Regions from separate parts of the Azospira sp. MPR-LB4 genome, predicted to be linked through region 1. Evidence: riboswitches for the same ligand, from Rfam matches in the RefSeq annotation. Region 1 holds a riboswitch; each other region holds the start of a gene.
The links. A riboswitch is a leader RNA that binds a small molecule or an ion and turns the genes downstream of it on or off. The one in region 1 is predicted to bind cobalamin.

Region 1 (7,216 bases):
AGGCGGCCACGGCCAGGCTCTTCCACAGCAGGCTGTAGTCGGTGTGCTGCTCCACCTTGATGGCCACGTGCCGGTTGGCGATGGCCTCCCGCTCCTGGGGCGTCACGGTGCGCACGCCCTTGTCCAGGATGTCCCGCAGCAGGGGTTCGTCCTTGACCACGCCGATGCGCAGCTGGTTGGTGTAGGCGGGAATCTGGCCGGCGATCTTGAGGTTGAACAGGCCTTCCTTGCGGATGGCGTAGGCGGCGACGATGAGGGAGCGCACCGTCAGGTCGGCCTTGCGCTCGGAAACCAGGGAGACGGCCTCCGGCTCGCTGCCGGTGAGGATCACCCGCAGGTTGGGGAAGTCCTTGCGGATGCGCTCCTCCACCATGGTGCCCCGGGGCAGGGCCACGCTCTCGCCGCTGAGGCCGAGGAGGTCGCCGACGAAGGCGTGCTCCTCCCGGGTGACGATGATGTTGGGGTCGGTGAACACGGGAGCGGTGAAATTCAGCCAGCGGTCCCGTTCCGGACTCTGGTTGAGGAAGCTCATGAGCTGGCAGCGCCCGGCCTTGGCGGCGGCCAGGCTTTCGTCCCAGGTCCGCACCGACAGCAGCTCGATGCGCAGGCCGACCCGCTGGGCCACCAGCTGCACCAGGTCGGCGCCGATACCCTCGTGCCGCCCCTGCTCGTTGATGCGCTCGAAGGGCTCCCAGTCCGGATCGACGCACATCTTCACCGACTGCACCCTGTCCAGGTAGGCCTGCTCGGCAGCCGTGAAGACGATGGACGCCGGCTCGGAGGCGACGCCGGGCAGCGGACTCAGGGTAAGGCAGGCGGCGCACAGGGCCAGGGCTGTCTTGAGGGACATGGGGACTAGGCAGGTTGGAGGGATCGTCACTGCCGATGCCCGGGCAGCCTGGGTTGCGGAAGGCGCCATGCCGATCACGGCACGGGCTCCGGCCCATCTTGTTCTGTCGGCAGTATAACGGCCCGCCACCGCTGAATTGGCTCGACTATGTCACACCGCGGTGGGGGGCCGCTGCCCGGCCGGGCAGCCTGCCGCCTGCCGTTCCGGGCCGGAAACCGGGCGCCCGCCCCGACCGGGGCGGGCGATGGCCGGCGCCTAGGCCAGACGCCGCCCCAGGGGCTGGGGCACGGGCACCGGGCGGCCGTCGTAGCCCACCGCCACCATGGTGAGGCGGCCCCGGGTGCACAGGCGGCGCTGGCCGGTGAGCAGGGCCTCGGCGTGCAGCAGCACTTCCACCGTCATGGAACTGTTGCCGATGGCCACCACCCGGGCCGCCAGGTCGGCGATCTCCCCCTCCAGCACCGGCGCGTGGAAGTCGATGCGCTCGGAAGCGGCCATCACCACCGGCATGCGGGCCTGGCGGCTGGCCGCCACCATGGCCGCCTTGCCCAGCCAGGCCAGGGCCTGGCCGCCGAAGAGGCTGCCGTGGTGGTTGGTGTGGCCGGGAAAGACCATCTCCACCATGGCCGTCACCGGGCCGATGCCGGGCAGCTGGGCGAAGCTCTCGTCGTCCTCCTGCAGCGGCGCCCCTGGACCGTCCACCGCCACCAGGGTGAAGTGGGCGGTGGCGCTGGTCTCCCGCAGCCCGGTGGCCAGGTCCTCCGCCGCCAGGGCCACCTCCACCTGCACCGAGCGCCGACCCCGCTGCACCACCCGGCCGGACAGTTCCACCAGGCGCCCCTGGGGAATGGGCTTACGGAAGTCGATGCGGCCGCTGCTGGCGGTGACCATGGGCCGGCGGGTCTCCCGGGTGGCCACCAGGAAAGCCAGCTTGTCCATCATGGCCATGGCGGAACCGCCGAAGAGGGTGCCGTGATGGTTCACCTGTTCGGGGAAGACCACGTCCACCATGAGGGTGGCCTGCTGCTGCCGCGGCGAAGTGGACGAAGTGGGGGCGGGATTGGCTTCTACGGGCTGGGCGGCCGTCCCCACGACGGCGCCGATTTCCATTGCTTCCATGCGCATGCGCAACTCCTTGGATAAAGCGGAGCGGGAGCATCGGAGAAGGGCGAACACCCCGGGCCGCGGCAAAGCGGCTCGGAGCGGCAGGCAGCCGAGAGCGGACAACGATGACAGTCAGGGAATGCGCGCATTTACCTTCCTCAGGGGACACCCCGCCCCAATTAGGATTGATATGAAGTAATGCCGCGGCAGGTCTCCTGACTTGCGGGTCGTCACGTTGCGCCAGCCTTCCCGGCAGTATCGCCAGTGGCAAAGAGTGGAGCGCAACGCTCGCCGCCTACAGTTGCGGGGGCAGTTCCGGACTGGAGTCGGGGCGTCGCCGCCCTGTCTCGCACCGGATTCCCTTTTCATCCCCTGGAGGGGGGAACCGAAGCGGGGCCAGTCTAACCCGCCCCGACCGATTCGCCAAACGCCGCGCCTGGCGCGGCGGATTGCCCAGCCCGGGGGGAGTGGGCTATCATCCGCCCCGATTCAGGTGCCGTGCCTCGCGCTCTGCGGGGACGGTGAAACGGGAAGCCGGTGACTCCAGGGACCACCCAGGACAGTCCGGCGCAGCCCCCGCTGCTGTAAGCCAGACGACGCTGCCTCACGCCACTGTGGTTCATCACGGGAAGGCCGGCAGGGAAGGATGAAGGCAAGCCAGAAGACCGGCCTGACATCACAAGTTGCACCATTCCCCGGGGTGACGGGAACGGTTCTGGTGATTTGCCGCCTCCTCGCTGTTCCATCCGCCGCGGCCCTTTATCCGACCTGCCACAACTCCCCCGCCTGGTGCGCCACCGTCATGCTCGCCGAGGGAGAGACTCATGCACATCATGGAAGGCTTCCTGCCCATCGAACACGCCGTGGGCTGGAGCGTCGCCGCCGCCCCCTTCGTCGCCTGGGGCATCCGTTCCGTGAACCGCCGCATCCGCGAAAATCCCGAGCAGCGCATGCTGCTGGGAGTGGCCGCCGCCTTCACCTTCGTCCTCTCGGCCCTGAAGCTGCCCTCGGTCACCGGCAGCTGTTCCCACCCCACCGGCACCGGCCTGGGCGCCGTGCTCTTCGGCCCTGCCGCCATGGCTCCCATCGGCGCCGTGGTGCTGCTGTTCCAGGCCCTGCTGCTGGCCCACGGCGGCCTCACCACCCTGGGCGCCAACATCTTCTCCATGGCCGTGGTGGGACCCTTCGCCGCCTACGGCATCTTCGCCCTGGCCCGCCGCCTCAAGGCCTCCCTGGCGGTGAGCGTGTTCCTCGCCGCCAGCCTGGCGGACCTGCTCACCTACGTCACCACCTCGGTGCAACTGGCCTGGGCCTTCCCCGATCCGGTGGGCGGCTTTGGCGCCTCCTTCCTCAAGTTCGCCGGCATCTTCGCCCTCACCCAGATTCCCCTGGCCATCAGCGAGGGCCTGCTCACCGTGGTCATCTGCAACGCCCTGGCCCGCTTCAACCCGCAGGAACTGCAGGACCTGGGCGTGGCCCCGGCGCCGGAGGTGCGGGCATGAAGCGCCACCAGAACCTGCTGCTGCTCATCGCCGTGGTGCTGCTGGCGGCCCTGCCCCTGTGGCTGGTGGAACGGCCGGTCGGGCCGGACGGCCAGCCGGCGGAAATCTTCGGCGGCGCCGACAGCGAGGCCCAGGCCCTCATCACCCGCATCGCCCCGGACTACCAGCCCTGGTTCCAGCCCCTGCTGGAGCCGGCCAGCGGCGAGATCGCCTCCCTCCTTTTCGCCCTGCAGGCGGCCCTCGGCGCCGGCTTCATCGGCTATTACCTGGGCTGCGCCCGCACCCGGGAAAAGCTGCGCCGGGAACAACGACGCGGTGAAGCGGCAGCCCGGCGCGAAGACAAGGACCAGGAAGGGCCGGCGTGCTGATCGAGCAGTCGGCCTACGCCAACCGCTGGCGCGGCGTGGCGCCCCAGGCCAAGGGCCTCTTCGCCCTGGGCGGGGTGACGGCCGCCTTCGTCGCCGCCGCCACCCCGGCCGCCGGGCTCGGCGTGGCCGCCCTGCTGGCGGCCGTGACCATCGGCGGCGCCCGGGTATCGCCCCTGCTCTATCTGCGGGTGGCGGCCCCGGCCCTCTTCTTCCTCGCCATCAGCGCCCTCTCCCTGGCCGTCTCCGTGGATGGGGGCGGCCTGCAGGCCACCGCCGCCGGCACCCACCAGGCCGCCGTGGTGGCGACCCGCTCCCTGGGCGCCCTGGCGGCCCTGCTGTTCCTGGTGCTGACCACGCCCCTGAGCGACCTCATCGCCCTGCTGCGCCGCCTGCGCACCCCCGAGGTGCTGCTGGACATCATGGTGCTGTGCTACCGCACCCTGTTCGTCTTCGCCGCCGCCCTGCAGGACATGCGCGCCGCCCAGGCCGCCCGCCTCGGCCACCTGGACCGCAGCCGCCTGCTGCGCAGCCTGGGGCAGATGGCCGCCCACCTCACCCTGCAGGTGTGGCAGCGTTCCCACGCCCTGCACCTGGCGGCCCTGGCCCGCAACAACGACGGTCCCCTGCGCTTCCTCGGCAGCCGCCACCCCCACGCCCGGCGCGATGCCGGCCTGGCCGGCGTGGCCGCCCTGGCCCTGGTGCTGCTCGCCTGGAGCGGCCGGTGAGCGTGCCCCTGCTGCAGCTGGAGGACGTGCACTACCGCTACCCGGACGGCAGCGCGGGCCTGGCCGGCTGTTCCCTGGGCGTTTCCCGGGGCAGCCGCAACGCCCTCATCGGCGCCAACGGCTCGGGCAAGACCACCCTCTTCCAGCACTGCAACGGCCTGCTGCGCCCCGCCGCCGGCCGGGTGCACTACGCCGGCACCCCGGTGGACTACGGCCGGGCCGGCCTGCGCGCCCTGCGCAGCAAGGTGGGCCTGGTCTTCCAGAATCCGGACCGGCAGCTTTTCTCCGCCAGCGTGCGGGAGGACGTCTCCTTCGGCCCCCTCAACCTGGGCCTGGACGAGGCCACCGTCGCCGCCCGGGTGGAAGCCGCCCTGCAGGCCGTGGGCATGGACGACCTGGCCCACAAGCCGGTGCAGAACCTCAGCTTCGGCCAGAAGAAGCGGGTCTGCATCGCCGGCGTGCTGGCCATGGAGCCGGAGCTCTTGGTGCTGGACGAACCCATGGCCGGCCTCGACCAGGCCATGCAGGAGGAACTGCTGGCGGTGCTGGACGGCCTGCACCGCCGGGGCATGACCATCCTCCTGGCCACCCACGACATCCACTTCGCCTACCGCTGGGCCGACCGCATCCACCTCATGGCCGCCGGCCGCTGCTGCGCCAGCTTCGACGCCCCGGCCCTGGCCGGGCACGAGGCCGAGCTGGCCGCCATCGGCCTGCGCCTGCCCTCGGTGATCGGCCTGGAACGGCAGCTGCGGCAGCGCGGCCTGCTCCGCGGCGACACCCCCATCCACAGCTGCAGCGCCCTCCTGGCCCAGCTGCAACAAGAAGACTGCTGAGAAGGAACATGCCATGACCCCAGCCACCCTCGGCAAGATCTGGTTCGTCGGCGCCGGCCCCGGCGACCCGGACCTCATCACCGTCAAGGGCCGCCGCCTGCTGGAACAGGCCGGCGCCATCCTCTTCGCCGGCTCCCTGGTGGACCAGGCGGCCACCCTCTACGCCCCGCCGGGCTGCGAGATCCGGGACTCCAAGGACATGACCCTGGAGGAAATGACCTACTGGCTGCTCCAGGCCAGCCGCCGCCACCAGACCGTGGTGCGCCTGCAGACCGGCGACCCGGGCCTCTACGGCGCCCTGGTGGAAATGACCCGTCCCCTGGACGAGGTGGGCGTGCCCTGGGCCGTGGTGCCCGGCGTTTCCTCTGCCCTGGCCTCCGCCGCTGCGGCCGGCGAGACCCTGACCCTGCCGGAAGTGACCCAGACGGTGATCCTCACCCGGGTCGCCGGCCGCACCCCCATGCCCCCGGGGGAGGAACTGGAGGCCCTGGCGGCCCACCGTTCCACCCTCTGCATCTTCCTTTCCATCACCCTGCTGCACGAGGTGCAGCGCGCCCTGCTGGCCGCCGGCTGGCCGGAGGATGCGCCCATCCTGGTGGTGCAGAAGGCCTCCTGGCCCGGGGAGGAAAAGATCGTGCGCGGCACCATCGCGGACATCAAGAAAAAGTGCCAGGCGGAAAAGATCGCCGCCCAGGCCATGATCATCGCCAGCCCGGCCCTCGGCGCCCGGGACTGGGAGGACATCGCCCGCTCCAAGCTCTACGACCCCAGCTTCACCCACCGCTTCCGCAAGGCCAGCGTGGGCGAGGCCTCCTGAGAAATGCCCATGACCTTCAGTGCCCAAGACACCACCCTGCTCCTGGTCGGCCACGGTTCCCGCAACCGGGACGGCAACAAGGAAATCCTCCATTTCGCCGCCCAGTGGCGGGAACGCCACCCCGGCTGGCGCATCGAGGTGTGCTTCATCGAGCACGCCGAGGTGCTGCTGGATGAGGGCCTGAACCGGGCCGCCGGCAATGCGAAGAAGGTGGTGGTGATCCCCTTCATCCTCAACGCCGCCGGCCACGTGAAAATGGAGCTGCCCCACGCCGTGGAAGAGGCTCGGGCCCGCCACCCCGGTGTGGAATTCCAGGTGGTGCGCCACCTGGGCATGGGCCGGGAGATTTTCGAGGTGCTGCAGGGCCAGCTGGACCGGCTGATGAAGCAGCTGGACATGCCCGACCCCTGCACCACCGGCGTCATCCTGCTCGGTCGCGGTTCGTCGGACGCCGGCGCCAACGGCGAGCTGGCCAAGATGGCCCGCTGGATCTTCGAGGACAACGACCACGAGCTGGTGGACATCGCCTTCACCGGCGTCACCTGGCCCCGGCTGGAAACCGCCGTGCAGCGCCAGGTCAAGCTGGGCATGACCCAGGTGGCCATCGTTCCGGTCTATCTCTTTACCGGCGTGCTCATGGAGCGCATCAAGGCCCAGGCCGAGCGCCTGCAGCGCCAGTATCCCCAGGTGGCCTTCGCCCTGGGCACCCACTTCGGCTTCGACAAGGGCATCTTCGACCTGCTGGACGCCAAGGTGGGCGGCGATGAACTGCCCGAAGGCAGCCTGCTCGAATGCGACGGCTGCAAGTATCGCCTGGCCGCCGAGGACGAGCACCTGCACGACCACAGCCACACCGCCACCCACGACCACAGCCACACCGCCACCCACGACCACGGGCATGAGCATGGCCACACCCACGGCGGCTGCGGCCACCAACATGGGGGCAAACATGATCACGATCATGGTCACGGCCATTGCCATGGGCACAATCACTCCCACGATCATCACTCCCAC
Region 2 (7,216 bases), 1.4 Mb from region 1:
GATGGAGGCGCAGGGCGCCAGCACGTTGGCGCAGGCCGCCAGACGGGCATCCACCAGGGCGGCGGCGAGGCGGGCGGCGGTTTCGCCGTCCGGGCAATTGGTCTGCACCAGCAGTACCGGGTTGGCTTTTTTGGAGGTGGTCATGGGGCCATCTTAGCCGAGAGCGGCGTTTCGCGTTTTGATCTGCCTGCGCCTGTCGCCATCTCAGCGCAGCAGGCGGCGCCGGGTCAGCACCAGGGCGACGAGGAAGGCGACGGCAGTGATGGCCAGCAGCACCGCCACGTGCAGCAGGGCATTGGCCGGCACCTGGCCCTGCAGCAGGGGCCGCACCAGTTGCACGGCGTGGGTCAGGGGCAGCGCCTCGGTCAGCCCCTGGACCAGGACCGGCAGCTGTTCCCGGGGGAAGAAGACGCCGGAAAGCAGCATGGTGGGGGTGATGAAGAGGGTGAAGTAGTACATGAAGAAATCGTAGGAGGGTGCCAGGGCATTGACGATCAGGCCCAGGGCGGCGAAGGCCAGGCCGGTGAGCAGGATCACCGGCAGCACTCCCAGGGCCAGGGGCGAATGGGAGAGGCCGAGGACGAAGATCACCGTGAGGATGGCGCAGCCGGAAAGGAGGCTCTTGGTGGCGGCCCAGATCAGCTCGCCCAGCATCACGTCCTCCAGTTCCAGGGGGGCGTTGAGCATGGCCTCCCAGGTCTTCTGCACGTGCATGCGGGAGAAGGCCGAATAGAGGGCTTCGAAGGTGGCTGCGTTCATGGTGCTGGCGCACACCGTGCCGGCGGCCAGGAAGGCCACGTAGGAGGTGCCGGCCACCTCCGGCAGCATGCTGCCCAGGCCGTAGCCCAGGCCCAGCATGTAGATCAGGGGGTCGGCCAGGTTGCCCAGGATGGAAGGCAGGGCCAGCTTGCGCCAGACCAGGAAATTGCGTTGCCACACGGGAAACCAGCGGGCGGAAAGGCGGGGCGGCGCGTAGAGGGAAGGGGAGGAAGTGGCGGCATTCATGGCGCCATTATCCGACCTTGGCGCCCGGAAGGTAAGTACCCCGGTCGGGGCGGGGCCGCCGACCGGGGGCAAACGGGCCTCGAACGGGCCTCAGCAGGCGCTGAAAACCGTCTCCGTGCCTTGGTCCCAGCCGTCCCAGAGGAAGTCGTCGGACTTGCCGTCGGCGATCAGGCGCAGGGCGTAGCGCACCTGCTCCTCGTAGAACTGGCAGAAGGCGCCGGTCTTCTCCATGCCGCCGTTCATCTCGTTGGCCTCCGCCGGGCAGGGACTGCCGCAGAAGTGGCGGATGGGGCAGGAAGCGCAGGGCTCGAACTTGTCCACGTCCCGCCCGGTGACTTCTTTGAAGGCCGGCGACTCCAGGGCGGCCGCCACGCCGTCGGTGAACAGGTTGCCGCCCTCGAAGGCCGGCAGGCCGATGAACTCGCTGCAGGGAAAGAGGCCGCCGTCCGCCGCCAGGGCGAAGAAGGCCCGGCCGCCGCCGCAGGGAGAGATGTCGCACATCAGGCGCCGCGCCGTGGGAGCCAGGATGGCCAGCAGGATGTTGGCGAAGTTGGCCACCACCAGCTTGCGCCCGGTCTCCCGGTAAAGCTCGTGGGTCCGCTCCAGGGCGGCGATGAAGGCCCGGGCGAAATCCCCGTCCGCCGGCTTGACCCCCCGGGCGCCGGAAAGGGTGCAGCGCACCGCATTCAACATGCAGGTGGGCACCTGGTGGCGGTGGAACAGCTCCACCATGTCCGTCAGGTGGGCCAGGTTTTCCGTGGTGCAGGTGGTGATGACGCTCCAGGAGCCGTAGCCCTGGAGCCGCTCCATGGCCCGCAGCACGTGCTGGTGCACCCCCTGGCCGGCCCAGGTGTGGCGGGTGGCGTTGGTGATGGGGGCGGTGGGACCGTCCAGGGAAAGGCCGATGCTGACGTTGCGCTGCATGAGGAAGTCGGCGGCGGCATCGGTGAGCAGGGTGCCGTTGGTCTGCACGCCGAAGGCGAAGTCGTCCTGGAACAGGTCGATGGCGGCGAACAGGGCCTCCCGGTTCATCAGGGGTTCGGCGCCGTGGAAGATGAGGCGGGGCTTGCGCGCCCCCTCGCCGCCGTCCATCACCGTGGCGAAGTATTCCTTCAGCCGCTGCAGGGCCCCCAGCAGCCGTTCCGCCGGCATATCGCTGCCGTGGCGGCGCAGGGTGTCGGGGATGTAGCAGTAGGTGCAGTCCAGGTTGCAGCGTTCCGTCGGGTTCACATAGACGCCGGAGGGCTTCAGCTCGAAGCGGAGGGCGTGGATTTCCTGGGCGAACTTCGCCGCCTGGGCCTGGAAGCGCTCGGCCAGCTCGCTGCCGCACAATTCCGTCTCCACCCGGTCCTTGTCCACCAGGGACCAGAAGGCGGTTTCCGGGTGCAGCAGGGCCACGTAGCGCTCATGGCCGATGTCGTAGGGCTGCAGCCGGCGCAGGTGGGGAGCCGGACCGTTCACTTGGCCGCCTTCCGGTCCATCAGGACGTAGTGGGAGAGGCCGATGCCGTCCGGGTTGCAGGACTTGCGGCTGGCGATGACCGGGGCCGGAGCGGCGGCCTGGGTGGGCTGGGTGGCAGCCTGCTGGGCAGTGGTGGCTTGGCTGGTAACTTGAGTGGTGGTTTTCATGGGGTCCTCCCGCGAAGGTATGAAAAAAAAGCAAAAGGGCTCCGGCGGCCTGTCTCGAAAGAAACATGCCGCCGGAGCCCTTTGCCTGGAACTCCACGACTTCCGCCCGTCTTCTGGCTTACGGATCGACCGGTCCTGCTACTGGGCTCCCCCTTCCCGCCGCATTTGCTGCGGCAGTGGGTGGCGTGGAAAAACTGCACCACGCCGTGGAACGACCGTCCCCGATTACAGCGGCGGGCCCGCCACGGAGTTGCACCGTGTTCCGAAAGCGGAAGCCGAATGGGGGCGGATTCTGGCCGCCGGCCCGGGGAGGGTCAAGGCCGACGGCAGCCGGATTTGATCCAGGTAAAGCGCCTCTGTCCGAGGTCGGATTTTTGCCCGGCAGCCCTGCGCTTGCCTCCTTTCCCTGCCCCCTTGCCCTTCCCCTTCAGCGTCCGCCTCCGGGCCCGCCGATGGCCCGCAGGGGCGCCGCCGGGCGCGGGACCTCGCCGCCCGCGGCGGACTCCGGCTTTCTCTGGGCAGCGCCGCAGATGCGCTCCGGGTCCAGCACCTGGAGGATTTTTTCCCTGTCCGGCTGGCGCGGCTTGATGATGGCCTGCACGTAGCCGGCGTCCTGGCGGATCATCTCCGGGATCGGCTCCAGGCGCTCGGCGTCGAATTCGGGCACGGCATAGAGATCGTCCACCAGCAGCCCCATGAGGCCGTCCCGCACCCGCACCACGACGATCTGGCTGTGGTTGTCCACCTCCTTGGCCGGGTAGTTGAGGAGGAAGCGCATATCCACCACCGGCACCAGGGTGCCGCTGTCGCCGCCACCGCTCTGGAAGCTGATGACGCCGCAAAGATAGCGGCGGGAGCCGCTCATGGGGGAAAGCCGGGCCGGGTCCACCGCCTCCAGCACTTCGGCCGCCGGCAGGCCATACACCTTGTCGCCGACGACGAAGGTGGCCAGCTCCACGCTCTGCCCGCCCCGGGCGTGCAGGTCGCCGTAGCTGCCTTCCAGCACCGCTGGGCGCCGCTCCCGGGGGGCTGCGGCGGCACTGCCATCGCCCACGGGGACGAACACCAGGGCCACCACGTCGTTGCTGTAATCGCCGCTGTTCTTGAATTCCCGGTAGCCGAAGGAGGCGGTGCTGCCGACGATCCAGGTGCGCCCGGCCAGCTGCACCACCCGGGAGCGGCCCTCGCCGTTGGCGGCGGCGAAGAGGCTCTTGTCTACCTCCAGCAGGCTTTCCGCCGGAAAGCGTTCGTCGGAGGAGGCGATGATGCGGCCGCTGCGCTCGGCGAAGACGGCGAAGGCCCCGGCCTGGGGCGGCAGGGAATCGGCCAGCATGGCGGCGAACTGGGGCGCTGCGTCGAAGACGATGCCGATGCCCCCCACCACCTTGGCCGGATCGTCGGGATGGCGGATGGCGGCGTTGTAGACGTAGGTGGGGCGGCCGCCGTAGAGCCAGCTCTTCTCGAAGGGGGAGACGCAGTAATGCTGGGTGCTGGGCAGGTAGAAGACGGACTGGACCCAGCCCGCATCCACCTTCTTGCCCACCAGGTTGAGGCTGTCGCCGTGCAGGTTGGAAGCGGCGACGATGGTGCCGGAAAGGTCGTACACGAAGAGCCGGGAATAGACGGTGTACAGGCTGTTGATGTATTCCAGGATGCCGGCCATGGCCTGGGCCTCCGCCTCGCCGGGACGGCCGGCGGCCATGCTGCGGCGCAGGGCCGAGGTGAGGGCCCACCAGCGGCAGTCGTTGGCCCGCTCGTAGAGGTTGCGGTCCATGATGTCGATCATCAGGCGGGAGATGAACTGCACGTCCTGCAGGCTGGAGGAGATGGCGGTCTGGTAGAGGTCGGCGATGGAGCGGGCGAAGAGGTCGCTGGTGCGGTCGCCGGTCTCGGAAATCTGCTGCAGCACGGATTTGAGCTTGAGCAGGTCGCCCCGCTTGTCGGCGGCCATGATCTGGCCGTTCCACACCACCCGGCGCAGGGAGAGGTTGATGCCCTCGGCTCCCCGGGCGATGTCGGCCAGGGCCGGGCAGAAGGTGTCGGCGTGGGCCAGCACGCCCTCCAGCACCTCCGCCGGCAGGCTCTCGGCGGCCTGGCCCAGGCCGGCTCGGAAGGCGGAGCTGACCGGCACCATGACATGGCCCACCCAGCCGGGCCCGACGTAGCCCTGGTAGCCCCGGGTGGGGCAGGTCCTGGCCAGGTATTCGCGGCCGCCCCAATCTACGATGCGGTAATCCGCATCCCGCACCTGCTCCAGGCGGCGGCCCAGGGGCACGTGGTCGGCATCGCTGGAGGCGATCACCGTGCCCTGGGCGTCCAGCAGCAGCATCACCGAACGGTCCTCCCGGCGACGCAGGTTGCGGAAGATGCTCTCCGTCTCGTCGGCAAAGCGGAAGCACAGGCACAGCACCCCCAGGGGCTCGCCGCTGTCGCCGTCGTCGATGCGCTGGGAGTAGATGAGGGCCCGCTCCAGACCGGGGCGCAGGTCGCTGGCGCGGAAGGTCTCCACATAGCCGTCGGTGTGCAGGGTCTGCTGCAGCAGGGGGTCCTGGGAGAAGAGCACGGGGCTGGCGCCGTCCAGGTGGGCGATGACCCGGCCATTGAGGTCCAGCACCAGGATTTCGTCGTACACCGTGTATTTGTCCCGGTACTCCTGCAGGCGGCGCAGGATGCGGGCCTTCTCCCCTTCCAGGGTCTCCTGGTCCGGCGCCTCCTTGCGCTGGCGGATGAAGTCGCGGATGTCCTCGTCCGTGGCCAGGAAACCCACGTCGGCAGTGCGCTCGTAGAGGTTGCGGATCAGGATGTCCACCGCCACCTGGGCCTTGGAGCCGATCTCCAGCACCACCTTGCGGATGTTCTCCTGCACCAGGTTCTCGATCAGCTGCCGCTCCAGGCGGCCGAATCCTTCCCGGGTGGCGCCCATGGTCGGCAGGATGGTCTTGGCCTCGGCCGGGCAGTTCATCTTGGCCGTGGCCTCGATCATGCCCCAGGTGAAATTGAGGTTCTCCAGCTGCTTTTCGCACTGGGCGACGCTGCGCATGAAGGGGATGAAGGCCTCCACCAGGCCCTGGTTGTCGTCGTGCATGGCACTCCTCCTAGGATGGCGCCGGCGGTGGGCGTGAGGGCCCCTGCCAGTCGGAATATGGGAGGTCGTGCGGTGGTGGTCGGGCCTTATGGGGAACGACAGGCAGCGGGCTGGCCCTGGGCCGCTGCCGGCGCCCGGGTCGATGCCCGGGTCATGGGTGGGGAGATTGTAGCGTGAAGCCCGGCTTTGCATAGCCCCCGGGAATTCCCGGGGCCGGAGGCGGCCCTCAGTCCCGCAGTTCGCGGCCGGTGAGCTTGATGAAGACGTCTTCCAGATTGGCCGCCCGGTGCACGTAGTGCAGGCCCGGGGCGGCGGTCAGGGCCTCCAGCAGGGATGCCGGCTCGCGGCAGTAGAAGAAGGCCGTCTCGCCGGAGATTTCGCAGCGGTCCGCCAGATGGCCGTGGCCTTCGGCCCAGGCCGGGGCGTTTTCGCCGTAAACCTCCACCACCTGGGGCTCGATGTGGCTGGCGATCAGCTCCCGGGGGCTGCCCTGGGTAATCAGGCGGCCGTGGTCGAGCACCGCCAGCTGGTGGCAGAGGCGCTCCGCCTCGTCCATGAAGTGGGTGGTGAGGATAAGGGTCTTGCCCCGGGCGGTGAGGGCCTTGAGGCGCTCCCAGATGAGGTGCCGGGCCTGGGGATCGAGGCCGGTGGTGGGCTCGTCGAGGAAGACGATGTCCGGGTCGTTGACCAACGCCCGGGCCAGGGTCAGGCGCCGCTTCATGCCGCCGGAGAGGCTCTTCAGGGGCGACTTTTCCTTGCCGCCGAGGCCGGCGAATTCCAGCAGCTCGGGAATACGGGCCAGCACCGTGGCGTCGCTGAGGCCGAAGTAGCGGCCGTACACCAGCAGGTTCTCGGCCACCGTGAAATCCGGGTCCAGGTTGTCGAACTGGGGCACCACACCGGTCCGCAGACGGGCTTCCCTGGCCGCCTGCGGCACGGGCAGGCCGTTCAGCCGCACCGCGCCGGACTCCGGGGCCGTGAGGCCGAGACAGCAGCGCAGGGTGGTGGTCTTGCCGGCGCCGTTGGGCCCGAGCAGGCCGAAGCAGGTGCCCGGCTCGACGGCAAAGGAGACGCCGTCCACGGCGGTGAAATCGCCGTAGCGCTTGACCAGGGATTCGACGATCAGAGGTTGCACAGGAGCCCTATCCATTTCTGTTTGAGCCCTGCCCGGGAAGGCAGGAGGGATGCCGTTCTCCGGCCAGGCAAGGCGGAGATGCCCGTCCTTGCTGGCTGCCACGGCATCGGTTGGTCAGTGTTTCCAGGCGCGGGTGATGATGTCTTTCAAGACGTGCAGGCGGCGGTGGAAGAAATGGTCCGCCCCCGCCACCACCACCACCGGCAGGTCCATGGGCTCGGCCCAGGCCAGCACGTTTTCCAAAGGCACCGTTTCGTCCTTGGAGCCGTGGATGACGATGGTGTCCGGTGCCACGGCGCTGGTGTTGTACTGGCGCGCGCCTTCGACGTGGCCGGAGGCGGTGCCCACCAGCACCAGGCGCTG
Region 3 (7,216 bases), 1.0 Mb from region 1:
TGACGCCCTCGTGGCGCATGGCCTCGGTGCTCCACAGGTTGAACACCACCCGGTCCGGGTACTGGCCGTGGCGCTGCCGGTAGTCGGCGACGAACTTCTCGGCCAGGCTGCGGCCCTGTTCCCAGGTGCCCGGAGTGGGCAGGCGGGAGGGGTCGAAGCCGTAGAGGTTGCGTCCCGTGGGCAGGGAGTCCGGATTGCGGATCGGGTCGTTGCCCGGGCCGGCGGCCACGTAGCGCCCGGCCAGCCCCGCCTCCAGGGCGTCCAGCTCGGCCTTGCCGCTGGCTTCCATATTGGCCATCAGGGCTTCCAGGCGGCGCTGGTATTCGGCTGGGGCCAGCTTGCCGGCCAGGGCCAGGATGGCCTCGGCGGTGCTGCGCTGCATCTCCCTGGGCGGAGCGATGCCGAAGGTGTGCAGGCCGTAGGGGGCCTGGTGTTCGCTCACCTCCTTTAGGTAGTGCTCCAGTTTCTCCACCTCCTCGCCGTTGGCCAGGGTGTCCTTGCCGATGTCCTTGAGCACGCCCAGTTTGCGGCCCAGGGTGTTGATCTCGCCGAGAGCGGCTGCGGCGGCGGATTCGCTCTTCTGGGCTGCCACCACGTAGTCGTCGATGAGGCCCCGCAGCTTGACCAGTTCCAGGTTGAGGCTGGCCTTGTCGAAGGGAGGCGTCATGTGGGAGATGATGGTGGCCATGCCGCGCCGCTTGGCCTGCAGGGCCTCGCCGATGTCGTCCACGATGTAGGGGTAGAGCTGGGGCACGTCGCCCACCATGGCCTCCCCCGGATCGGCGGCGGTGAAGCCCACCTCCTTGCCGGAAAGCCATTCATGGGTGGCGTGGGTGCCCACATGCACCATGGCATGGGCCTGGTAGCCCTTCTGCAGCCACAGGTAGAAGGCCAGGTACTGGTGGTGGGGCGGCAGGGCCACGTCGTGGTACATCTTCTTGATATCGCCCTCCCAGCCCCGGGAAGGCTGGGGCGCGAAGACCAGATTGCCGTAGCGCTGGGCGGGGAAGACGAAGTGGGGCTTGCCCTTGCCGTCCTTCCACAGCATCACCCTGGAGTTTTCCGGCTCGCCCCAGGCCTGGACCATGGCGCGGCGCAGCTTTTCCGGCTGGCGGTCGAACCATTTGCGGTAGTCGCTCACCGGCAGCAGCATGGCGTGGCCGCTGCGCACCATTTTTTCCAGGGCACCGGGAGCCCAGTTGCCGATGTTGGTGCCGTGTTCCCGCAGGGCGTCGAACAGGGCTTCTTCCGTGGCCGGGCGGCCCTGGGCGTTGTAGCCGGCCTGCTCCAGGCGGGAGAGAATCTGCCACAGGGAGCGGGGCAGCACGTTGAGATAGGAGGCGCCGATGTTCTCCTTGCCCGGCGGATAGTTGTAGTAGATCACCGCCACCCGCTTGTTGGTGTTTAGCTCGTAGCGCAGCTCCACCCATTTCTTCACCCGGTCCGCCAGGCGCTCGATGCGCTCGGGGATGGGGGCCTCCACCACGTATTCCAGGCCGGTGCGGGGATCGGTCAGACGCTCCTTGGAAGCCACCACGGTGGGAGCCACGGCGCCGGCGAATTCGGCTCCGGCGATCTGCCAGGCCCGCTCGTTGAGGCTCAGGCCCATGGGCGAATCCTCCCATTCCTGGCGGCTCTGGTTGAAGAGGGAGAGGGCATTGACCACGGGCACGTCCAGGGCCTGCATGACTGGGATGGTCTTCTCCGGTACGTTGCCCATCTTCAGGGCCAGGCCCACCAGGGCCGCCACCCGGGCCTTGCCCCTGGGGTCGATGAAGTACTGTTTGACGGCATTCTCGGAAGGGAAACCGAAGGCCGGGGCGACGTTGAAGCCCCGCCGCTCCAGGCTTTCCACCATGGCTTCGAGCAGGGCCGAGCGGCCGGCCTGGGCCGTGACCCGGTTGAAGACGATGCCCACCCAGACCCGCTCGGCGGCGCCGGGGCGCTGCCGCAGGTAGTCCGCCGCGTAGTCCTCGAAACGGCTAAAGAGCTGGCCGCTGCGGGGATTCCACAGGGCCACGGCGGGGAAGGGGCGGGGCGGCGGGGCCGCCAGGGGCAGGCCGAATTCCCGGGCCAGGGCCAGGCGCAGCATGGCAGCGTAGTTGTCCACGCCGCCGGCCTGGGCGTAGGCCCGCAGTTCCTCGTTGCGGCTCAGGCCCGCATCCCGTTCCCCTTCCTCGAAGGGCGAGCCGACGGCGTAGGCCTTGGCGCCGCGCCGGTTGATTTCGGCCACGGCGGGGGCAATCTGCTTCGCCAGGTCCCGGCCCATGTTGTAGATCAGGGCCAGGTCGGCTTTGGCCAGGGCTTCCAGGTCCGCCGGGCTGGGCTGGGAGGAGGAGGCGATGTGGAAGCGCACCTGCTTCAAGGCCGGCTCCCGCTGCAGCTGCTGTACCGCATTGACCGCCGTCAGGGTGGCCGGGTCGCCGGGGAACAGCACCAATGACAGGGGCCGGGCCTGGGCGGCCAGGCCCAGGAGCAGCAGGGCCAGGCCCAGGAAGAGGTGCCGGAGGTGGAACAGGATCGGGCGCCTGCCCTCAGTCGGCCGGTACATAGACGATCCTCCCGTCGGGCAGCTTGTAGGCGGTGCCGAGGCGCTCGCCCCGGCCCGAGAGTTTCTGGTCGGTGACCTTGGCGGCTTTGATCTCGTTGCCCTTCTTGGTGATGATCTCCATCTCGCCGTTAGCGTTTTTCTTCACCATGGTCACTTCGGAGCTGGGGTCCAGCAGGTCCATCATGTTGTAGGCCATGAACAGGGCGATCATCATGGAGACGATGAAGACGATGCTGGCGTCGAAGAGGTTGGCGACCCCGGCGATGGGGTCTTCCAGGGCCTCGCCATCCAGGGAGAAGCGCCTACGCCGCTGCAGCAACCGCATCGTCGGCCTCCGTCTGCAGGTGATGGGGGAGGGGCTGGCCGCTTTCCGCCAGGGCCAGTTCGGCGGCGTGGGCCATTTCGCGCACGTCGGCACGCACCCAGCGTTCCCGGGAGAGGGCCAGCAGATAGGCGAGGACCCCGGCGCCCAGGCCGGCCACGGTGGCGGTGAAGGCGGTGACCATGCTGCCGGCCATCTTGGGGATGTTGCCTTCGGCCAGGGCGGCCAGGGAAATGCCCATGGGGATGAGGGTGCCCATGAGGCCCAGGGCCGGCCCCACCTTGATGACGAAGCGGATGCGGTCGAGGCGCCGCGACAGTTCCAGTTCCTCGGCCTGCAGCAGCCGTTCCACCTCGATTTCCAGGCGGCGCGGATAGCCCTTCAGGCGGTGCCGCAGCTGGCCCAGGCGCAGCTTGAAGCTTTCCACCTCCGGCAGATGGCCGCGGCGCCGCTGCCAGGCGTCGAACAGGGTGATGCCCAGTTGCAGGGGCACGTAGGCCACCAGCAGGGCGCAGCCGCCGATCACCGGCAGGTAGAGGGCGGTGGAGACTTGGTAGAGCAGTTGCTCGATGAGGGTAACGATTTCCATGATGGCTCCCAGGGTCAGAACGAGGCGCTCAGCTCGATGAAGGCATTGCGGCCGGGCATCTGGTAGTACTCGTAGTAGGTCTTGTCGAAGAGGTTGTTGATGCCGGCGCTGACCTTGAAATTCCTGTCGAACTGGTAGCTCAGCTTGAGGTTGGCCAGCCAGTACTTGCTGACGCCGCCGTAGACGTTCTTGATGACGTCGCTGTTGTCTTCCTTGCTGAACTGCTCGCCGGTGTAGGCGGCGGAGAGGTAGGCGCGCCACTGTTGCCACTGGGCGTCCAGGGCGAAGTAGGCGGTGTTCTTCGGCACATAGCGCAGGCGCTTGCCCTGCAGGCCGGTGCCGCTTTCGTCCCGGGTGATCTGGCTGTCGGTCCAGGTGTAGCTGGCGGAGGCCCGCAGCCAGGAGGTGAGGGGCATTTCCGCCGCCAGTTCTATCCCTTCTACCTTGGCTTCGCCGGCATTTGTGGCCACGGCGAAGAAGTCCACGTCGGCCAGGCTGCCGCTGTAAGGGCTGAGCTTGCGGTAGATCATGTCCTGCAGCCGGGTGCGGTAATAGGTGGCTTTGGCCGAGCCCTGGCCGGCCAGGGCCGTCTCGACGCCCAGGTCCCAGGAGGTGGAGGTTTCCGGCTTTAGATCGGGATCGGCCACCAGTAGGCGGCGGCTGCTGATGCTGGGCGTGGCATACATCTCATAGTTGGAGGGGGCGCGGAAAGCCTTGCCCAAGGAGCTGCGCAGGCTGGTGCCCGGCGTCAGGCGGTAGACCGCCGCCACCTTGGGGGAGAAGGCGGATTCGGAGCGCTCCGGGATGTCCAGATTGCTTCGGGGCGTACCGACGTATTTCTGCATGTTGCCCCGGCTGCTCCAGCGGTCGTGGCGGCCGCCCAGGTAGAGGGTGAGGTCGTCGCCGACGAAGATCTGGTCCTGCAGGAACAGGGAATTGGTGGTGCTTTCCCCGTCGGACTGTTCGTTGAGGGCGCCGGTGGTGCTGTCGGGATCGCGCCAGCTGGTGAGCTGGTACACCTTGCGCCGCAGGTGGCTGCGGCTGGAGGAGAGACCGACGATCAGGTACTGGTTGCTGCCCGCGGCAAAACCCAGCTGGGCCGAGGCATCCAGGGTGGTGTTGGGAGTGCTGGTGCGGGTGCCCGGGCCGCTGTCGAAGGTGGCGCCGGTGCCGGAGCCGACGTAGAAGGCCTCCCGGTCGAAGTAGCCCACATTGGCCTTGAGGTCGTAGCCATTGCCCAGCTTGCCGTCGAAACCGGCGAAATAGCGGGTCTCCTGGCGGTAGTTGGGATTGCTGGAATTCCAGAAGCTCGATTCCTTGATGCTGCCCAGCTTGTCGCCGTTGATGGAGACGTTGCTGGCGGGCAGGGCGAGGGGGGCGCCGTTCTTGCTCAGGTAGTTGTTGAAGCGCTCGAAGCCGATGCTGCTTTCGCTGCGGTTGAAGCCGGCGAAGAAGCGGGACTGGGCATCCAGGCTGTAATAGACCTTGGCATGCAGGTTGTTGGCGTGGGAGGAAATGGCGCCCTGGTCCCCCACCACATAGGCCTTCTTGCCATCCACCGTGGTGGTGGCCCGGCCGCCCTGGACCGCGTTGGCGCCGGTGCCGGTGGTGCCCACCGGCAGCACCACCAGGTCGCTGCCGGCGAAACCGGCCATGTCCTCGTAGCCGAAGCCCAGGGTGGCGGCCAGGCCGTTGTCCCACTTGTTGCGGTAGCTGGCTTCCACCGCGTTGCGCTCGCCGTCGCCGAAGCCCCGGCTGACCTTGACCCGGGTTTCCTGCTTGGTGGGCACCTTGGTGATGACATTGACCACGCCGCCCATGGCGTCGCTGCCGTAGAGGGCCGAGGCGGAGCCGGGCACCACCTCGATCTGCTCCACCTCGCCCATGGGAATGCCCATCAGGCTGGCCAGGCCGCCGGCGTTGCCGTCGGAGAGACTCATGCCGTCCACCATCATCTTCACCCGGCCGTCGGAGAGGCCGCGGAAGGAGACGATGGGGGCGGTGTTGATGCGGGTGCTGGTGCCCAGGCCGTTACGTATGTAGAAGCTGGGCACCTTGGCGGTAAGGGCGTCGCCGATGCGCATGGCGCCCGAGGCGTCCAGCTTGTCGGCCGTGACGACGGTGACGGCGGCCGGGGCCTCCAGGGTGGTCTGCTCGATGCGCGAGGCGGTCACCACCACGCTGCCCAGTTCCGTCTCGCCCTGCTCTCCGGCGGCCAGGGCGGCCTGGGAAAAGAGGGCGGCGATGGCGGCGGCCAGGAGGCGCCGCGGTTGTTGGTTGTTGATGCTCCCCATGTTGCTGTCTGACTCCAGTCGATGGCTACCGACCGGGCTTCGGGAAACGGGGGCATAAAAGATGAGGCGCGACCGCCGGCCCGAGGGCAGGCGGCAGAAACTCGGCTCAGAGGGAAAGGCCGGCGCTTCGATTCATGCTCCGCTCCGTCCGCAACCCCGCGGTCGGTGGCAGGTTCGTGCCAGCACCGTCCTCCATGGACGGCGGGCACGCAAAAATCAAAGGCCGGTCTCCGGGCTCGCCAGTCTTGATGTTCCGCCTTCCCAAGCCAGTCGCCGACCCCGGTGAGGGGGCGACGGGCTGGCTCAGTGGCTGGCGCTCCGGGGAGGAGGGCCGTGGAACATCCGCACTGGCTTACCGTTGCGGGGGCAGCCGAAGCTTGGGGCCGTGATGGCCGTTACTTCGTTCCCGTTTCACCCGGCGGCTGCTGCCGCCGGACACCTTTGACTGCTAATGGCTCCCTGGGGAGCCGGGATCGCAACTGCAGGCGATCAGGAGCGCGATCATACCCCCAATCCCATCTATGACAAAAGTCTGTGTCCTGAGCTACCCCATCTCCGCCAGGGGTCGGGGCAGTGTCCAGGACACGACGCCGCTGGCTGCCGCCCGGCTCAGTCCCAGGCCAGGGCGCCGCCGGTCTGGTACTCGGTGACGCGGGTTTCGAAGAAGTTCTTTTCCTTGCGCATATTGGCCTGTTCGTCGAGCCAGGGCAGCACGTTCTCGGCGCCGGGGAAGGGCTCGGCCAGGCCCAGCTGGCGGGCGCGGCGGTTGGCGATGAAGCGGAACTGGTCCCGGTGCAGGTCGGCGTTGTAGCCCAGGATGGGCTCCCGCAGGATGTAACCGGCGTAGGCCGATTCGGCGGCTTCCGCCTCTTCCCACAGGGCCTTGACCTGGACCGGGTCCAGGGTCAGGTTCTCTTCCTGCAGGAGCTGGCGTACCACCCGGATGCCGAAGGCGCAGTGCAGCACCTCGTCGCGCATGATGTACTGCAGCTGCTCGGCGGTTCCCTTCATCAGGCCCCGGCGCTGCAGGGCGAAGATGGGGGTGAAGCCGTTGTAGAACCAGCAGCCTTCGAAGATGCCGGCGAAGAAGAGGTAGGAGAGGGCGAATTCGTGCAGGTTATCCCGGTCCGTCAGGTCGAAGTCGGAACGCATCACCCGCTCTAGGCGGCGGTTGGCCAGGGCGATCTTGCCGTGGATTTCCGGCACCACCCGGTAGCGGTTGTAGATTTCCTTCTGGTCCAGCCCCAGGCTTTCGATGCAGTGCTGGTAGGTCCAGGTGTGCAGGGCCTCTTCATAGACCTGGCGGGCCTGGTAGATCTGCAGCTCCGGCGCGCTCATCTTCTCCATCACCGCCAGGCCGATGTTGCGCATGGCCAGGATGTCGGAGGTGGTGAGGTAGGACAGCACGTTCTCGAAGACGTGGCGCTCGGCCGGCGTCAGCTTGTGGTTGTAGTCGTGCA
Region 4 (7,216 bases), 1.0 Mb from region 1:
TCTCGAACAGCATGGTCAGCATCTTGCGCCACAGCTGCACGGCGGGAATGCGCTTGAACAGACGGATCTCGCCCCGGTCGGCCTTGGCCTCGTAGGCGTTGTAGGCGACTTCAAATTCCTTGCCGAACTTGTCGTGCAGGTCGGGCACGTCGCTGGGGGAGAAGAGGGTCCACTCGCCGCCGTTGATGACCCGCTGCATGAACAGGTCGGGAATCCAGTTGGCGGTGTTCATGTCGTGGGTGCGGCGGCGTTCGTCGCCGGTGTTCTTGCGCAGCTCGAGGAATTCCTCGATGTCCAGATGCCAGGATTCCAGATAGGCGCAGACGGCGCCCTTGCGCTTGCCGCCCTGGTTCACGGCCACGGCCGTGTCATTCACCACCTTGAGGAAGGGGATGACGCCCTGGCTCTTGCCGTTGGTGCCCTTGATGCGGGCCCCCAGGGAGCGCACCGGGGTCCAGTCGTTGCCCAGGCCGCCGGCGTATTTCTGCAGCAGGGCGTTTTCCTTGATGGACTGGTAGATTCCTTCCAGGTCGTCGGAGACGGTGGTGAGGTAGCAGGAAGAGAGCTGGGAATGCCGGGTGCCGCTGTTGAACAGGGTCGGCGTGCTGCTCATGAAGTCGAAGGAGGAGAGCAGGTTGTAGAACTCGATGGCCCGGGCTTCCCGGTCGATCTCGTTGAGGGCCAGGCCCATGGCCACGCGCATGAAGAAGGTCTGGGGCAGCTCGATGCGGCGCTCGTCCACGTGCAGGAAGTAGCGGTCGTAGAGGGTCTGCAGGCCCAGGTAGTCGAACTGCAGGTCCCGCTCGGCCTTGAGGGCGGCGGCCAGGCGTTCCAGGTCGTAGTCCTTGAGGCGGGCATCCAGCAGCTCGGCGTCCACGCCGGTGCGGATGAGGCCGGGGAAGGCTTCGGCGTAGCGGGCGGCCATGGCCTCCTGGCTGGCTTCCTCCCCCAGCACTTCGACGCGCACGCTGCTCAGCAGCAGGCGGGCAGCCACCTTGCTGTAGCCCGGTTCCCGCTCGATCAGGGTGCGGGCGGCCAGCACCAGGGACTGGCGCACGGCGGCCAGGGGCACGCCGTCGTAGAGGTTGTGCAGGGCCTGCTCCAGCACCGTTTCGGCAGCCACGTCGGCCAGGCCCTGGCAGGCTTCCCGGCATTGCTGCAGCAGGGCGGCCCGGTCCAGGGGGAAGCGGCGGTCGCCGTCCACCACGTGCAGCAGGGGGCCGGCGGCAGCGGGGGCGGCCGCCGCCTGGGCAGCCCGTTCGGCGGCCCGCTTTTCCCGGTACAGCACGTAGGCCCGGGCCACGTCGTGCTCGCCGGAACGCATCAGGGCCAGTTCCACCTGGTCCTGGATGTCTTCGATATGCACCGTGCCGCCGCCGGGCAGGCGCCGGGTGAGGGCTTGGACGACGATGGCGGTGAGGCGGGAGACCAGGTCCCGCAGGCGGGCCGAGGCGGCGCCCTGGCTGCCGTGCACGGCCAGGAAGGCCTTGTTCATGGCGACGGAGATTTTTTCCGCATTGAAAGGCATTACCGAACCGTTGCGGCGGATGACCTCGAAGGACTGGGCCCGGCCGGCCAGATCGGCGGCGTTGGGCAGGCTGTCGTCCAGATTGTCGGAGGGCAGGTGGGATGACGCTTGGTGGGTGGCGAAGAGGCCGGCTTGCATCGTGGAACTCCCGTTATCAACGGAACGGGGGCCCAGGGCGGCGGGACTGCCGAGGCGCCGGCGGGCACGCCCATGGCGGCCGACAGCGGACAATCCCGATCCACCGGGGGGCACCCCGCCCCTGGTCAGACTGAAAAATTGGCGACGGCAGGTTTCCTGGCTCACGGGTCCTGGCCCGATGCCCGCCTTCCCGGTGGAACTGCCTCCCAGTGGCACGCGTGGACATCGAACTCGCCGTTTACAGTTGCGGGGGCAGCTCCGGCATGGGCGGAAAGTTCGCTGCGGATTCGCGGGGAATCCGTCTGATCCCGACTTCCTTGATCGCCGCACCGGATTCCCATTTGTCCCGAAATCGGGGAACCGTCGCGGAGGAGACTTTACCCCAGCCCTCAAGCGGAGGGCAAGGGGTTGGACACTACAGGTAGTAGTACGAGAGTAATAGACAACTACATATAGTGTATTTGGCGACAGGGTCTTTTCCACAGCCGGGAGCATTTTGCCCAGAAAACGGGCAGAGTGTTTAATCCCCAGTAATACTGTGGCTTTTCACCGACTGTCCCGGAACGGCCCACAGACTTATCCACAGAAACTGTGAATTTCCTGTTGCATGCCCCGCCGGAATTTCTGCATAATCGTCGGATCGTTTTTGCCGGAGCAGTGGCAAAAACTTTTTTTACCGGCAAATTTTTTTCCGCCTTCAACCGCGAATCCTTTATCAGCTCCATGTACAACTTCGCCGACTTCGACCGCTGCAACACGCTGCCCTCCCGGGCCGGCGCGGGCGCGTCCGTCATTGGCGTAGTAGGCGCTGTAGTACGCGTAGTCGTAGTAGTACGCGCGTGCGCCGCTGGGATGAGCGAAGTCCGGTAAAGAAACCAACCGAATTCCACAAAACCCCCGCCGGCGCGACAGCCCGGCGGGGGTTTTGTTTTTGGGCCCTCCGACCGGCAAGCCAAACCGGATCACGCAAGGAGAAGCCCAGCCATGAATGCCCCAGCCCCCCAAGCCGCCCGCCAGACGGATGCCGCCCCGGCGCCGGAAACCCTTACCGGCGCCCAGATCGTCGTCCGCCTGCTGGAACGCCAGGGCGTCACCACCGTCTCCGGCATTCCCGGCGGCGCCATCCTGCCCTTCTACGACGCCCTCTCGGCCTCGGAAAAAATCCGCCACGTGCTGGCCCGCCATGAGCAGGGCGCCGGCTTCATCGCCCAGGGCATGGCCCGGGCCAGCGGCCAGCCCGCTGTCTGCCTCGCTTCCTCCGGCCCCGGTGCCACCAATCTGCTGACCGCCATCGCCGATGCCAAGCTGGATTCCATTCCCCTGGTGGCCATCACCGGCCAGGTGCCCCGCAGCATGATCGGCACCGACGCCTTCCAGGAGGTGGATACCTACGGCCTTTCCATCCCCATCACCAAGCACAACTTCCTGGTGAACTCCGCAGAAGAGCTGCTGGAGGTGATTCCCCGGGCCTTCACCCTGGCCGCCTCCGGCCGCCCCGGCCCGGTGCTGGTGGATATCCCCAAGGACGTCCAGGCCCAGGCCATCGAGGTCAGCCAGTGGCCCGCCCCCGGCGGCCGCCAGGCCCTGCCGGCGCCGGACATGGCGGCCATCGAAAAGGCCGCCGCCATGATCAACGCCGCCGAGCGGCCCATCCTTTATCTGGGCGGCGGCGTCGTCCATTCCGGCGCCGCCGAGGCCGCCGTGGCTCTGGCAGAGAAGGCGTCGCTTCCCACCACCATGACCCTCATGGCCCTGGGCGCCATGCCGGTGGACCATCCCCTCTCCATCCACATGCTGGGTATGCACGGCGCCCGCTACACCAACCTGCTGCTGGAAGAGTGCGACCTGCTCATCGCCGTCGGCGCCCGCTTCGACGACCGGGCCACCGGCAAGGTGGCGGCCTTCTGCCCCAAGGCCCAGATCATCCACATCGACATCGACCCCTCCGAACTGGACAAGATCAAGAACGCCCACGTGGGCATCGCCGGCGACGTGGGCGAGGTACTGGAAAAACTTTCGCCCCTGGTGGAGGCCCACCTGCGCAAGCGCTGGCTCACCCACATGGGCGACCTGCGCTCCCGCTTCCGCCTGCAGCGGCCCAACCTGGAAGACCCGCGCAGCCACTACGGCCTGATCCAGGCCGTGGCCGACTGTCTGGACGATTCCGCCGCCATTGCCACCGACGTGGGCCAGCACCAGATGTGGGTGGCCCAGGCCTACCCCCTGCGCCGGCCGCGCCAGTGGCTCACCTCCGGCGGCCTGGGGACCATGGGCTTCGGCGTTCCCGCCGCCCTCGGTGCCGCCCTGGCCGAGCCCGAGCGCACCGTGGTCTGCTTTACCGGCGACGGCAGCATCCTGATGAACATCCAGGAACTGGCCACTATTGCCGAAGCCGGCGCCAACCTGAAGATCGTGCTCATGAACAACGACGCCCTGGGCCTGGTGTACCAGCAGCAGGAGCTGTTCTACGGCAAGCGCTATTTCGCCTCCAAATTCGCCGGCCAGCCCGACTTCCTCAAGATCGCCGAAGGCTTCGGCATCGACACCCTGGACCTGGACACCGCCGCCGATCCCCGGGCCGCCCTGCGCCAGGCCCTGCAACGGCCCGGCCCCTGCCTCATCCACGCCTTCATCGACATGAACGAGAAGGTCTATCCCATGGTGCCCCCCGGCGCCGCCAACACCGACATGATTGGAGGCTGAGATGAACGCCGTCAGCAAAAAAGAAAACGCCGCCCTGGCCCGCCCCCAGCGCACCGTGCTGGAACTGGAAGTGAATAACCACGCCGGAGTCATGTCCCACGTGGTGGGCCTCTTCTCCCGCCGCGCTTACAACGTGGAAGGCATCCTCTGCCTGCCCGTAGGCGACGGCAGCATCAGCCGCATCTGGCTACTGGTCCTGGAAGACCGGCGCCTGGAGCAGATGGTGAAGCAGGTGGAGAAGCTGGAGGACGTGCGCACGGTCCGCCGCCACGGGGCGGATCATGCGGTGTTTGAACGGCTGGAGGAGTTTTTCCGCTGAGAAAATTAAGCGCCCGCTTCAGGAAGAGGCGGGCGCCGGTGCTGAAGGTCGGCTATCGACCCAAAAAGCGGAAGTAGGTGGCTTATAGAAGCGAACGATCAGGAACGTTTGACCTGAGAGGCCGCCGTAGCGGCGAAGCCGCGAAGGGAACCCAAAACGCAGCTTGTGGGCGGTCCCTCTTGGTGGAAGGGTTAGGGCGCTTACTTTGCATACTTCGCCACGGTTGCATCCTCTCGGTCTTGATGCTCTTTAATTTCGACATACATTTGCTTATGCGCTTCAGTCAGCGGCTCTCCCGCCGGCGTACTTGCACACCCGCGAAGTGGTGAAACATGCGTCTTCCGATAGGTCGCGGCTCTTTCGATATAGTTTGGGTAATCATTTGGATCGACAAGCAACCAGCCTGATTCAAACAGCCCATACCACCATTGCTCTTGCATGTAGGGATAGAAGCCAAGAGCAGAATCTACCTGGCTTTCAAGAAGCAACTTGACTGGTTTCTCATTGCCTTTTTCTAACGCATGCAGGTTTGCAACGGCCAGAGCTGCACGGGGAGTGGAATCTAGAACGTTGTACGCCCAAAGGCCTTGAAAAAAACCAAGCCCCAGGCCACTGCAGAATGCAACGATGGAACAGAAAATCACTAAGACGATTACGCGGCGTGACGACATAAGCGCTCTACCGTTCGATGTAAGGGGCCTGCCGCAGACAGGTCCCCTTAGCGAAGGGATTAGGGAGGCGGCTCATTGAACGTTTCCTTTTGCCGCCGCAGTCGCATATGCGCGAAGCGTTGCGTTATCGTTTTGGCTTTCAAGAAATTGGGCAACGATCTCTTCAACTCGCTCTGGGTAGTAGTGCGCCCAGTGCCCAAGACCGTGAAGAGCACTCTCTTGACACGCGATTGAGGAAATCTCTAGTTGCGACTGAAGTACCTCAAGAACAGTGGCGTCAAGGGTTCGCCGAGTTGAGTCCGCTGGCTTGCCATGAATTGGTATGACCTCCCACCACATATGGCAAATGGAGTTAAGGGGCGAGAGGCCTTCACCGGATTGCCTTCTGCTTGACGCCACATCTGTGCAGCGAGCTGCGAAGAGGTCCTGGAAAAGTGAATTCATTGCGCGAAGACATGTTAGGCGATTGGCCTCTGGAAGTGACTCATCAAGCAAGGCAAACATGTGATCACTACCCGATGGGCTCACCAAGTACCAGAAGCCTTGGTCCAGTTGTGCGTCGGTGAACTGCTCACAGACATGCGCCGACGATGTGAACAAGCGAGTCATAAACTGGAGTGAGGTTGAAGACGGCGCCTCCCACGACGGAGAATCAACGTCGAAGTACCAAGCCGGGTCAGAGACTGGGCGGGCAAAGCAATGGGATATCCAGTCTTCGTAGGAAGGCATCATGGCCACGCGCCCTAAGCACGCCAATTTATGTCATTTGGAATATTCCCCGTCAGTATAACAACATCCATATGGTGGACAACCACACAGGGCAACGTCAGTGTTAGGGCAACCCAACCTCTGCTTGTGGCCGACAACAGCCTCTGTCTGTATTTCCCCCTACAACCCCCACGGTCTTTCTGCATCGAAAGCTGATGCTTATCAAAGTGTCCTGGTGGGCCGGGCGGCAAGATGGGTGCCCATGAAGCCCGCCATTTCTTTCCCCTGCATTTGCCTGAGCGGCCTTGGCCTGACCGCGGCCTTGCTGCCCCTTGCCGTTAGTGCCACGGAAGTGGCAGTTCCCGCTCCCCGCGCCCAAGAATTGGTGCATATGGTTCGTCAGGATTGCGGTTCCTGCCACGGCCTGACCCTCAAGGGCGGCCTGGGGCCGGCCCTCACTGCCGAGACCTTCCGCCAGCGGCCTGCCGAGAGCATGGTGGCCACCATCCTGCATGGCCGGCCGGGCACGCCCATGCCGCCCTTCAAGGGCATCATCAACGAGGCCGAGGCCCAGTGGATCGTGCAGCAGCTCCAGGCCGGCTTCCCCAACGAATAATTTGAATTCCCCGCGAAAGACCGCCATGACGCCTGCCACGCCTGTCGTTTCCCGCCGCTTTCTTCTGCCTGTTCTCCTGCTCTCCCTCCTGACCGGTTGCGCCAGCGCCCCGGCACCCCGGGGCAGCGGCGACCTGGGGGTGGTGATCGAGCGTTCCATCGGCCAGGTGCAGGTGGTCAATACCACCTCGAAAACGGCCCTGGCCAAGGTGCCCGGGCTGGGTGACCTGTCCCACGCTTCCGTGGTCTTCAGCCGGGACCAGCGCTACGCCTACGTCTTCGGTCGTGACGGCGGTTTGACCAAGGTGGATATCCTCAACGCCTCCATCGCCAAGCGCATCGTCCAGGCCGGCAACGCCATCGGCGGTGCCATTTCCCAGGACGGCAAGCTGGTGGTGGCCCAGAATTACGAGCCGGGCGGCATCAAGGCCTTCGACGCCGAGACCCTGGAACTGGTGGCGGACATTCCGTCCGTGGACATGAACGGGGTGCGCTCCAAGGTGGTGGGCCTGGCCGACCTGTCGGGCAACCGCT

Region 2: linked by a shared signal. The riboswitch ahead of cbpA (modified peptide precursor CbpA) and the one ahead of AC3QLZ_RS03765 (energy-coupling factor ABC transporter permease) in region 1 are both predicted to bind cobalamin.
Region 3: linked by a shared signal. The riboswitch ahead of AC3QLZ_RS16485 (TonB-dependent receptor plug domain-containing protein) and the one ahead of AC3QLZ_RS03765 (energy-coupling factor ABC transporter permease) in region 1 are both predicted to bind cobalamin.
Region 4: linked by a shared signal. The riboswitch ahead of AC3QLZ_RS16495 (ribonucleoside-diphosphate reductase subunit alpha) and the one ahead of AC3QLZ_RS03765 (energy-coupling factor ABC transporter permease) in region 1 are both predicted to bind cobalamin.

What each region holds. Positions count from the first base shown of each region.
Region 1 is NZ_CM179521.1:831,383-838,598, forward strand. Features, by position in the region: gene AC3QLZ_RS03755 (diguanylate cyclase) at 1-850, opposite strand, end outside; gene AC3QLZ_RS03760 (acyl-CoA thioesterase) at 1,106-1,975, opposite strand; cobalamin riboswitch at 2,143-2,359, opposite strand; cobalamin riboswitch at 2,429-2,642, shown strand; gene AC3QLZ_RS03765 (energy-coupling factor ABC transporter permease) at 2,779-3,456, shown strand; gene AC3QLZ_RS03770 (energy-coupling factor ABC transporter substrate-binding protein) at 3,453-3,824, shown strand; gene cbiQ (cobalt ECF transporter T component CbiQ) at 3,818-4,549, shown strand; gene AC3QLZ_RS03780 (energy-coupling factor ABC transporter ATP-binding protein) at 4,546-5,385, shown strand; gene cobM (precorrin-4 C(11)-methyltransferase) at 5,399-6,202, shown strand; gene AC3QLZ_RS03790 (sirohydrochlorin chelatase) at 6,212-7,216, shown strand, end outside.
Region 2 is NZ_CM179521.1:2,209,490-2,216,705, forward strand. Features, by position in the region: gene cutA (divalent-cation tolerance protein CutA) at 1-144, opposite strand, end outside; gene AC3QLZ_RS10480 (ABC transporter permease) at 205-1,005, opposite strand; gene cbpB (peptide-modifying radical SAM enzyme CbpB) at 1,096-2,466, opposite strand; gene cbpA (modified peptide precursor CbpA) at 2,463-2,633, opposite strand; cobalamin riboswitch at 2,721-2,921, opposite strand; gene AC3QLZ_RS10495 (chemotaxis protein CheW) at 3,061-5,718, opposite strand; gene AC3QLZ_RS10500 (ATP-binding cassette domain-containing protein) at 5,945-6,853, opposite strand; gene AC3QLZ_RS10505 (alpha/beta hydrolase) at 6,968-7,216, opposite strand, start outside.
Region 3 is NZ_CM179521.1:3,522,271-3,529,486, forward strand. Features, by position in the region: gene AC3QLZ_RS16470 (cobaltochelatase subunit CobN) at 1-2,551, opposite strand, end outside; gene AC3QLZ_RS16475 (DUF2149 domain-containing protein) at 2,535-2,876, opposite strand; gene AC3QLZ_RS16480 (MotA/TolQ/ExbB proton channel family protein) at 2,854-3,462, opposite strand; gene AC3QLZ_RS16485 (TonB-dependent receptor plug domain-containing protein) at 3,477-5,756, opposite strand; cobalamin riboswitch at 5,961-6,214, opposite strand; gene AC3QLZ_RS16490 (ribonucleotide-diphosphate reductase subunit beta) at 6,366-7,216, opposite strand, start outside.
Region 4 is NZ_CM179521.1:3,530,998-3,538,213, forward strand. Features, by position in the region: gene AC3QLZ_RS16495 (ribonucleoside-diphosphate reductase subunit alpha) at 1-1,666, opposite strand, end outside; cobalamin riboswitch at 1,796-2,046, opposite strand; gene AC3QLZ_RS16500 (hypothetical protein) at 2,243-2,545, opposite strand; gene ilvB (acetolactate synthase large subunit) at 2,651-4,369, shown strand; gene ilvN (acetolactate synthase small subunit) at 4,371-4,688, shown strand; gene AC3QLZ_RS16515 (hypothetical protein) at 4,889-5,359, opposite strand; gene AC3QLZ_RS16520 (c-type cytochrome) at 6,330-6,683, shown strand; gene AC3QLZ_RS16525 (cytochrome D1 domain-containing protein) at 6,709-7,216, shown strand, end outside.